Regions from separate parts of the Acidovorax sp. LjRoot129 genome, predicted to be linked through region 2. Evidence: predicted binding sites of a transcription regulator. Region 2 holds the regulator's gene; each other region holds the start of a gene.
What was found. Region 2 encodes HrcA, which represses chaperone genes, less so after heat shock. Its sites were predicted from a motif close to TTAGCACTCNNNNNNNNNGAGTGCTAA; they were not measured.
Positions count from the first base shown of each region.

Region 1: the regulator HrcA is predicted to act here: its motif matches at 1,637-1,663, upstream of ACSQ3Q_RS04720 (co-chaperone GroES).
Region 3: the regulator HrcA is predicted to act here: its motif matches at 1,317-1,343, upstream of rpoH (RNA polymerase sigma factor RpoH).

Region 1 is NZ_CAXUSE020000001.1:1,026,388-1,029,629, reverse strand. Features, by position in the region: gene ACSQ3Q_RS04730 (styrene monooxygenase/indole monooxygenase family protein) at 1-919, opposite strand, end outside; gene ACSQ3Q_RS04725 (YciI family protein) at 1,071-1,442, opposite strand; gene ACSQ3Q_RS04720 (co-chaperone GroES) at 1,751-2,041, shown strand; gene groL (chaperonin GroEL) at 2,215-3,242, shown strand, end outside.
Region 2 is NZ_CAXUSE020000001.1:1,229,385-1,232,626, forward strand. Features, by position in the region: gene ACSQ3Q_RS05710 (DUF4272 domain-containing protein) at 1-551, opposite strand, end outside; gene hrcA (heat-inducible transcriptional repressor HrcA) at 789-1,793, shown strand; tRNA gene ACSQ3Q_RS05720 (tRNA-Ile) at 1,847-1,923, shown strand; tRNA gene ACSQ3Q_RS05725 (tRNA-Arg) at 2,127-2,203, shown strand; gene greB (transcription elongation factor GreB) at 2,282-2,845, shown strand; gene ACSQ3Q_RS05735 (RelA/SpoT family protein) at 2,889-3,242, opposite strand, start outside.
Region 3 is NZ_CAXUSE020000001.1:4,168,956-4,172,197, reverse strand. Features, by position in the region: gene ACSQ3Q_RS19130 (Bug family tripartite tricarboxylate transporter substrate binding protein) at 1-213, opposite strand, end outside; gene rpoH (RNA polymerase sigma factor RpoH) at 344-1,285, opposite strand; gene ACSQ3Q_RS19120 (DUF4148 domain-containing protein) at 1,791-2,087, shown strand; gene cutA (divalent-cation tolerance protein CutA) at 2,334-2,690, shown strand; gene ftsY (signal recognition particle-docking protein FtsY) at 2,851-3,242, opposite strand, start outside.

The DNA.
Region 1 (3,242 bases), 200 kb from region 2:
CGTTCAGACACACGACATCGCCCATGCCGAGCACTGGAGTGCCGGAGGGCAATCGTCCCACGGGATGGCGCACTGTCGGCGCAAAGCGGCCGACAAGCCGGCCGTTGTCGTCGGTGAGTCGAACGGCATCGCAGCGCCGAGCCTCCCACGGCAAGAACGTCTCCAGAATCCACTTTGACTTGGCAAGATGCTCCTGGGGCGACTGCACGTCGGCCCAGCAGTCCATTGGCCCACCCGGCACGCCTTCGAACACCATGATGTCGCAAGGCCCGGTGTGGGTCAGTGCCGGAAAGACAAAGTATTCGCCCACGCCCGGAATCAAGTTGAAGCTCACCGCCGAATACTCGGGGCGCGGGGCCATACCGTGCACATAGGTGAGCGCAAGGGCGCGCTGCGGTGCAGTGAATGGTGATTTTTCGGCGTCTCGTTCAAAGAGGCCAGAGATGTCACCCTTGCCCGCGGCGACGATGACCAATTCGTATTCGACGGCCCAGCGCTCCAGCTCCGGGGTGCCGGCCTCCATCCACAGCACTGTCCCACCCCTTTCCTCAAACAGTGCCATCCACGCTGGGATCTTCATCCTCTGGTCGACGGACTGTGCCGGATGGTCCAGCCGATGGCCCCAGTCGAGCAGCTTCGCTGCGGGCTCACCAGGATTCGGGATGGCCAGCGCAATGCCCTCCACGGGTGGACACGTTTCGTCCCACAAATTGAGGCCCAGAGCACGCTCGAGTTGAAGGCTCGCGTCAAACATGCACTGACTGGACATCACCCGGCCAGAGCGAATATCTTGCGCCGAGCGGTTAGAGACCACGGTCACATCGTCGCCCCGACGTTGCAGTGCGAGCGCCAGCTGGAGTCCCGCCTGACCCGCTCCGACGATCATGATTTTGCGGGGGCGCGAAGTGGTGTATTTCATGGCTGCCTTTTGGAGGATGTTCGGTTCAACAACGTGGAGCAGGGACTCTAGGCTTTGCCCACGGCGTTGCACCAGCCGCTTGGCGCATCGGCCTGCCGCAACGCGAAATTTCTCACGCATGCCCCTCGTAAAAGCGCCCCTCCCCGTCAGCTCACCGCGCGAGGTAGAAATCCATGGGGATGAGTTCGACGGCCCATCCCCCTTCTTCGCCCAGGATGGCGGCTGGGTGCATGGATGCGAGGCGGATTGCCTCCTCCCGGCTATCCGCCTCGATGATGAACAGGCCGCCGATCACTTCCTTCGACTCGGTATAGGGTCCATCGCTGACGCGCGTCTTGCGGTTGTGGGGGTGCAGCGTCGTCCAGCTATTCGGCTCGCCAAGCGAAGCGGAAACCAGGACCTTGCCTGTCGCGCGCATCTTTTCGTCCAGGGCCGGACATTGGCTTACCAGTGACTTGACGTCTTCAGACGACATGGCCGTGAATTGGTCGGGGGTGAAGTAAGCGAGACCGAGGTATTTCATGGGAAAGAGCTTTCTAAGGATGTTCCAACCAACGACGAAGCGGACTGTCCGAAATCGACAATTTGGGCCCGCAGGGGGTTTGGTCACACGACATGGGCCGCCTACGGCACCCAGCACCCTGTCGGCCGGCCAGAGCCCGAAATCCCACTCCCAGCCGGGCGGTGGTCTTGAAACTGCAACAAATGCCCGTATCATTAGCACTCACCTCAGACGAGTGCTAACAGCACCCTTCTGCCGGGAATTTGGTAGCGCTTGGCATCGCCAGGCCTTGAGTCCCTTAGCTTTTTACTGAAAACAGGAGCAATGCAATGAACCTTCGCCCTCTGCACGATCGCGTGATCGTCAAGCGTATCGAAAGCGAAACCACGACGGCCTCCGGCATCGTGATCCCTGACAACGCCGCTGAAAAGCCCGATCAAGGTGAAGTGCTGGCCGTCGGCCCCGGCAAGAAGAACGACAAGGGTGACGTGCTCGCCCTGAACGTGAAGGTCGGCGACCGCGTTCTGTTCGGCAAGTACTCGGGCCAGACCGTCAAGGTCAACGGCGACGAGCTGCTGGTCATGAAGGAAGACGATCTGTTTGCAGTGGTCGAAAAGTAATCGCTAAAGCGATTACTTTCGTCGAAGGCTAACTTGGCGCAGCCAAGTTAAGGGCCGCAGGCCCGGCCGAAGACAGAAGTCACCCAGCATTCCAGAACTCACATTTTCATAGCTGCTAACGCTTACTGGACAAGCGCTAGCGGTAAATTTGAACCAAATTTAGGAGCTCCATCATGGCAGCAAAAGACGTAGTTTTCGGCGGCGAAGCCCGCGCACGCATGGTTGAAGGCGTGAACATCCTGGCCAACGCGGTCAAGGTGACCCTGGGTCCTAAGGGCCGCAATGTGGTGCTGGAGCGCTCGTTCGGCGCCCCTACCGTGACCAAGGACGGTGTGTCCGTGGCCAAGGAAATCGAACTCAAGGACAAGCTGCAGAACATGGGCGCCCAGCTCGTGAAGGAAGTGGCCTCCAAGACCAGCGACAACGCTGGTGATGGCACCACCACCGCCACCGTGCTGGCCCAGGCCATCGTGCGCGAAGGCTTCAAGTACGTCGCCGCCGGTATCAACCCGATGGACCTGAAGCGCGGTATCGACAAGGCTGTGACGGCCCTGGTTGCCGAGCTGAAGAAGGCTTCCAAGCCCACGACCACCTCCAAGGAAATCGCACAGGTCGGCTCGATCTCTGCCAATTCCGACGAAACCATTGGCAAGCTGATCGCTGACGCCATGGACAAGGTTGGCAAGGAAGGCGTGATCACCGTGGAAGACGGCAAGTCCCTCGACTCCGAACTGGACGTCGTGGAAGGCATGCAGTTTGACCGCGGCTACCTGTCGCCCTACTTCATCAACAACCCAGAAAAGCAATCCGCCATTCTGGACAACCCCTTCGTGCTGCTGTTCGACAAGAAGATCAGCAACATCCGCGACCTGCTGCCCACGCTGGAGCAAGTTGCCAAGGCTGGCCGTCCGCTGCTGATCATTGCCGAAGAAGTCGAAGGCGAAGCCCTGGCGACGCTGGTGGTCAACACCATCCGCGGGATCCTGAAGGTTGTGGCTGTGAAGGCACCTGGCTTCGGCGACCGCCGCAAGGCCATGCTGGAAGACATCGCCATCCTGACGGGCGGCAAGGTCATCGCTGAAGAAGTGGGCCTGACGCTCGAAAAGGTGACCCTGGCCGATCTGGGCCAAGCCAAGCGCATCGAAGTGGGCAAGGAAAACACGATCATCATCGACGGCGCTGGCGCTGCAGGTGACATCGA
Region 2 (3,242 bases):
CCGACCAGCCAGTTAATCGCATGGTGACGCTCCCTAACGACGTCCTCGTCGACCGCTGAGACGCTCGGTCGATAGCCTGGGCGCGACAAGCGACGCTGACGCGCGACCACGTGTAGCTCTTGTATTTCATAGGCTGCAGCAAAGAGCTCATCCTCCGACCTGAGCCTCGCAGAAGCGCGAAATTCCGTCGCAGACTCGTCGCCGTAAGGAGGAAGGAGCTCTTCTATGAAAGCCACACTGGTCTCAGGCGCCGGAAATGGGATGGCTGGAATCTTATTTAGTGCCCAGAGCAAAACAACGAGACGCTCGCTTTGCCAGGAGAAATCAATAACGAGCTGTCTGCTCGCCTGCTCATTCAATAGCATCTGCTCACTCGTCGTGAGCTCGCTTAAGAGGCCCATCTCGGCTATCCATGCCAGAAGCTCGTCGCACGGAGCACCGACAGTTCCTGCAACGGCCGCACCAAGAGCCAACGTGCGGTTCAGCACATCTTGAAGGGGACGAACCGCGTCCTTTTCGTCGCCGCCAATTTCCAGGGACCGAGCTGCCATAGGTGAAATGAAAGTTGATGACCGAGTGCGCCGTTGACGGGGTGGTCGCGTTAGATGGACTGCGATTGTTGCCTGGACAGTAGCCAGTGCGCGCGCTTCAGAGCTTGACAGCGACAGTCTGCTTTTGGCCGATAGCGGTCATGTTACCAACGGCTGGCAAGGCTGCACCCACGGCCGTTTCGCGCTGCTACTATGAATGTTTGCCTGCGAGCGACCTTACAACCGTAAAATCACTTCATGCTCGATGACCGTGCCAAGTTGTTGCTGAAAGCTCTGGTCGAGCGCTACATCGCCGACGGCCAACCTGTCGGTTCGAGAACACTCTCACGTGCGTCTGGACTCGATTTGTCGCCCGCCACCATTCGTAATGTCATGGCGGATCTGGAGGAGATGGGCCTTATCGCAAGCCCGCATACCTCCGCAGGCCGGATTCCCACTGCACGTGGCTATCGACTGTTTGTCGACACCATGCTCACCGTGCAGCGAGATCCGCTCATGCACCCGGAACTGGTGGCAGAGCAACCCCAAAAAGTGATCAGCAACGCCGCCCAGGTGTTGTCCAATCTTTCCCAGTTCGTCGGCGTTGTCATGGCGCCTCGGCGGACGTCGGTGTTTCGCCACATTGAGTTCCTGCGTCTGTCTGAGCGGCGGTTCCTGGTCATCATTGTGTCGCCGGAAGGGGATGTTCAAAACCGTGTGATCTTTACGGACGTGGACTACTCGCAGTCGCAACTCATCGAGGCTTCGAACTTTTTGAATACGCACTATGCAGGGCTTGCAATGGAGCAAGTGCGTGAGCGCCTCAAGTCTGAAGTGGACCTGTTGCGCGGTGAGATCGCATCACTCATGCAGGCGGCTGTGAATGTAGGGTCCGAGGCCCTTTCGCAAGCGCAGGACGAGGTGGTGATCTCGGGTGAGCGCAATTTGCTTGCAGTGAGTGATTTCTCCAGCGACATGGGGAACCTGCGGCGCGCGTTTGACCTGTTCGAACAAAAGACCCAGATACTGCGGTTGCTGGACATTTCCAGCCAAGCAGAGGGGGTGCGCATCTACATCGGCGGCGAGAGCCATGTGGTGCCGTTCGAAGAATTGTCAGTGGTCAGTTCGCCGTACGAAGTTGATGGCAAGGTGGTGGGTACCCTCGGTGTTATCGGCCCCACGCGCATGCCGTATGACCGCATGATTCAAATTGTCGACATCACGTCAAAGCTCCTGTCCAACGCCCTCAGCCATCGCAAGTAACACCTACAATACGGCGCTTGCCCCGTTGTATGCAAAGCGCTGGAGCATGGCCTGGGGCGTTAGCTCAGTTGGTTAGAGCAGAGGACTCATAATCCTTTGGTCGTTGGTTCAAGTCCAACACGCCCTACCACTCTTCGGTTCCACTCTGGACGGTTCGCAAAGCCAGTTTGTTGCGATGCTTGGCGGTTTTCGCTTTTTGAAGCTTTGCCGTGCATTACAATCGTGGCTTGCGTTGAATTGAGTAGTCGACAGCCTCTCGTTAGAGAGATAGAAGACAGAAAAAATGCAGGGTTTCGAGGGTCGCCAAGAAATCATGCTATAATTCGAAGCTTAGCGGCTGTAGCTCAGCTGGATAGAGTACTTGGCTACGAACCAAGGGGTCGTGGGTTCGATTCCTGCCAGCCGCACCAATGTTTAAAGCCTGCAATCGAAAGATTGCAGGCTTTTTCCATTTGTCCCGGTGCTTTGTATCGAGGGGGAGATTTGCCATGAGCAAGGCCTTTACCAAAGAAACCGATGGGGCGGACGACGATGAGTTGACCCTCCCCGCGCTACCTGCTGGCGGTAAAAACTACATCACGCCGGCCGGCTACAAGCGCCTGCGGGACGAGTTGTTCGACCTGATCGACAACGAGCGCCCGAAGGTGGTCGAAGCTGTCCATTGGGCTGCGAGCAACGGGGACCGGTCTGAAAACGGGGACTATCTATACGGCAAGAAGCGGTTGCGTGAAATCGACCGCCGCATACGGTTTCTGACCAAGCGTCTGGAGATTGCCGAGGTGGTGGATCCAAGCCTGCACGCCGGCAGTGATCAAGTTTTCTTTGGCGCTACAGTGACTTACGCAGACGACGCAGGGGTTGAGCGTTCCATCACCATCCTGGGCATCGATGAGGCCGAGAGCCGCGACGCCCAGGTCAGCTGGATTTCGCCAGTGGCACGCGCGTTGTTGAAGGCGCGCGTGGGAGATGAAGTGCAGCTTCCGACGCCGGGGGGCGTCCGCACACTCGAGGTCGTAGCCGTGAATTACCCTCGTACTTCAACAGCAGCTTGAGCGAATGCGTTAGCACTCGCCGCGCCATCAAGAGCGGACGGTGTTACGCCTGCGGGGTGATGCGGGCTGCACGGATGACGGCTTGTGTCCGCCGCAGATTGCGCAGGGCCGTCTCCAGGTGAGTCTGATCACGCACGGCCACGATGAAGCGCAAATCCGTGGTATCAAGCGCTGCTTCGTCGTCCATGTCGACATGGGTGATGTCCGCTTCCGAATTGGCGAGTTCTGCAGCCACTCGGGCGAGTACGCCCTTGCCATTGCTCACTGTCACCACCACCCCGGTTTCGAACATGCGGGTAGGCTCATCGGACCAGTCCACCGCAATGAAGCGCTCGCTGTCTTTGTGCTGAAGGCGCTTGGCTACGGTGCAGTGGGCGTTGTGGACCACCAACCCCTC
Region 3 (3,242 bases), 2.9 Mb from region 2:
GGGCTCGGCGAATGTGCGCGCCGTGAGGTCGGGCGACGAGCCGGCCGGAAAGCCCACGATGATCTTCACGGGCTTGGTCGGCCAGTTCAGCGGTGCGGCTGCAGCGGGCGATGCCGATGGCTTGGCGGCGGTGCTCTGGGCCAGGGCCCAGGGGGAAGCTGCCGCCAGGGCGATCATCAACAGCGAGGCACGGCGGAATGCGGGGCGTGACATGGAGTCTCCTTTGGAATGTAGGGGGCCAAAAACAGCACGGGGCCCCAGAACTGGGGCCCCGTGAGGCATCTTCTGCAGGAGCGGAATATTACCGCGCCCCTGTGTCCGTTCCGACTGCGTGCGTCGGTGCTCAGGCGTATTCGGCCAGGGCCTTCTTCATCTTCTTCATCGCGGCAACCTCGATCTGGCGAATGCGCTCGGCGCTCACGCCATAGACCGCGGCGAGGTCGTGCAGCGTCATGCCGCCGGTACCGTCGTCGTTGACCTTGAGCCAGCGCTCTTCCACGATGCGGCGGCTGCGCTCGTCCAGGCTGTTCAACGCCGTGGCGATCCCGTCAGTGGCCAGGGCATCGCGCTGGCGCGACTCGATCATGGCGGTGGGCTCATGCGAGGCGTCGGCCAGGTAGGCAATGGGGCCAAAGGCCTGCTCGCCATCGTCCGAAGGCGCGGGGTCCAGCAGTACATCGCCGCCCGACATGCGGGTTTCCATCTCGATGACTTCTTCGCGCTTCACATTGAGGTGCGCGGCGACGGCATCGATCTCGTTTTCGGACAGCGTGTCGCGGTGCGTCGCAGCGTCAGCGGCTGCTGCGTCGGCCTTGAAGCCCTGCTTCATCGAGCGCAGGTTGAAGAACAGCTTGCGCTGGGCCTTGGTCGTGGCCACCTTCACCATGCGCCAGTTCTTCAGGATGTATTCATGGATCTCGGCCTTGATCCAGTGCATGGCGTAGCTCACCAGGCGCACGCCCTGCTCGGGGTCAAAGCGCTTGACGGCCTTCATCAGGCCGACGTTGCCTTCCTGGATCAGGTCGCCGTGAGGCAACCCATAGCCCAGGTACTGGCGCGCAATCGAGACCACCAGGCGCAGGTGCGACATCACCAGCCGGCCGGCGGCATCCACATCATTGTTGTCGCGCAGCTGGCGCGCATAGGTTTGCTCTTCCTCGGGGGTCAGCAGCGGCAGGCGGTTGACGGCCGAAATGTAGGCGTCCAGGTTGCCCAGCGGGGGCACCAGCGCCCAAGGGTTGGCAGGGGCCAAAGTCGTCGTCGCGGTTCCAGACTGAATGTTCATTCCAGGAATCCTTTCCTCTAAGCCGTGAATATTAGCACTCCATCAGATCGAGTGCTAAGCCCAGAGTTCCCGTCTGGTTGTTCTGAGCGGGCCGCGGGCGATCAAACGTCTCTTGTGAAAGGTCCGCAGCCTCTTGGAGCGGGGCAATCGCCAAAGATGATTGATTTCAAAGGGGTTTTTTCTGGTGGCAAGTACTGTTGTAGGGGCAGCCGAAGCGCTTGAAGGTTCCGCGGAGTTGCACTGTGATGCACATCGAAACCTGACAGAAACGCAATTTGATGCAGTGGAGTGCTTATTGGCCACCCCGTGCGGCGATTGTTGTCATTTACAGAACAGTCAGTTCGCGACTCGCTAGTTTTTCTGCGACCAGGTGAGGCGTACAGTTCAACCCATCGATGAGCCGAACCCGCAAGGCGACTCACCGAACCCGGTCTGAGGCAACTCCTGGTTTTCTGCCCCGCTCCGGTTTTTTTGAGACGCTTTTTAAACTTCAAGGACCTTCATCATGAACAACACTGCACGCTTCCTCTCCATCGCCGCTGTCGCTGCCTTCGCTTCTTTTGCCGCCCAAGCCGACGAAGCCGATGCTTCGCAATTCGCCACCAAGTTTGAAACCAGCCGCACCCGTGCTGAAGTTTCCGCAGAAGCTGCCACCGTGGCACAGACACGCAGCATTGAGCCTGCTGGTTCGCGTGTGGTGACCTACGAGTCCACGGCCGACCGCACTGCGGTGCGTGCACAGGCAGCGGACGCTGTGCGCACCGGCCAAATCTCGGCGGGCGAAATCGGCAACGCGATGTGAGTTTCCCGGGCTCCGGCCTGGTAAATAGAAAGGCGCCTTTGGGCGCCTTTTTTCATTCTTGCAGCCCCTGTCCACCGCCATCGGCAACTTGGCGGTGGCGGCCGCCCATGCCAACGCCAACCCTCGGGCAGGTCTGCAATCGCCCACCAAAGCGCCTGAACCCAGCCATTCGGGGCGGCGTTCTCCCGGGTGGTATTGCGAAGGGGCCTATGGCAGACTGCGCAGCCCAGCTTTCGGGAGACGCGCATGACCGAACCGACCGCCCTTTGCGAAATCCGTGTTGTCACCACCACGGTGGCCAACGAAGCCGAGGCGCGGAGGCTGGCGCATTCGGTGTTGCAGTCGCGCCTGGCGGCGTGTGTGCAGGTGGACCCGATCACCGCGTACTTTCGCTGGCAGGGTGCCCTGCAGGAAGACCGGGAGTTCCGCTTGGTGTGCAAAACAGTGCCGCGGGCGGTGGATGGGTTGCTTGGTTTGCTGCGGGCGCAGCACCCTTATGCACTACCGCAGCTGGTGGTGCAGGCGGTGCAGGGCTCTGCCGAGTACGCCAGCTGGGTTGATGCCCAGGTCGCCCAGGCTGCCCAGGCCGCCGTGTTGGCCTGACCGAGCGGCAGGCTCCGCTGCACCCTCGCGCCGTTGATTGCTGAGGCCAGGCGCCCCCACTGCGGGCGCCGAAACCTTGGTGCCCGGGCCCGCGTTCAAAAGGATCAACGCTCGGCGCAAGTTGCGGGGCGGTAGCCGGAGCCCGCCCGCTGCCCCCACCTCAAGTCAGCAGCGCCTGCGCAAACTCCCGCGCACTGAAGGTTTCCAGGTCTTCCAGCTTTTCGCCGACGCCGATGAAATACACCGGAATCGGGCGCTCTTGCGCGATGGCTGCCAGCACACCGCCCTTGGCCGTGCCGTCGAGCTTGGTCACGATGAGCCCGGTGAGCTGCAGCGCGTCATCGAAAGCACGCACCTGGGCCAGCGCGTTCTGGCCCGTGTTGCCGTCGATCACCAGCAGCACCTCGTGCGGGGCAGTGGCATCGGCCTTGGCCACCACGCGACGGATCTTTTTGAGCTCTTCCATCAGGTGCAGCTGAGTGGGCAGGCGCCCGGCGGTGTCGACCAGCACGACATCCTTGCCCCGGGCCTTGCCGGCGGTCACGGCGTCAA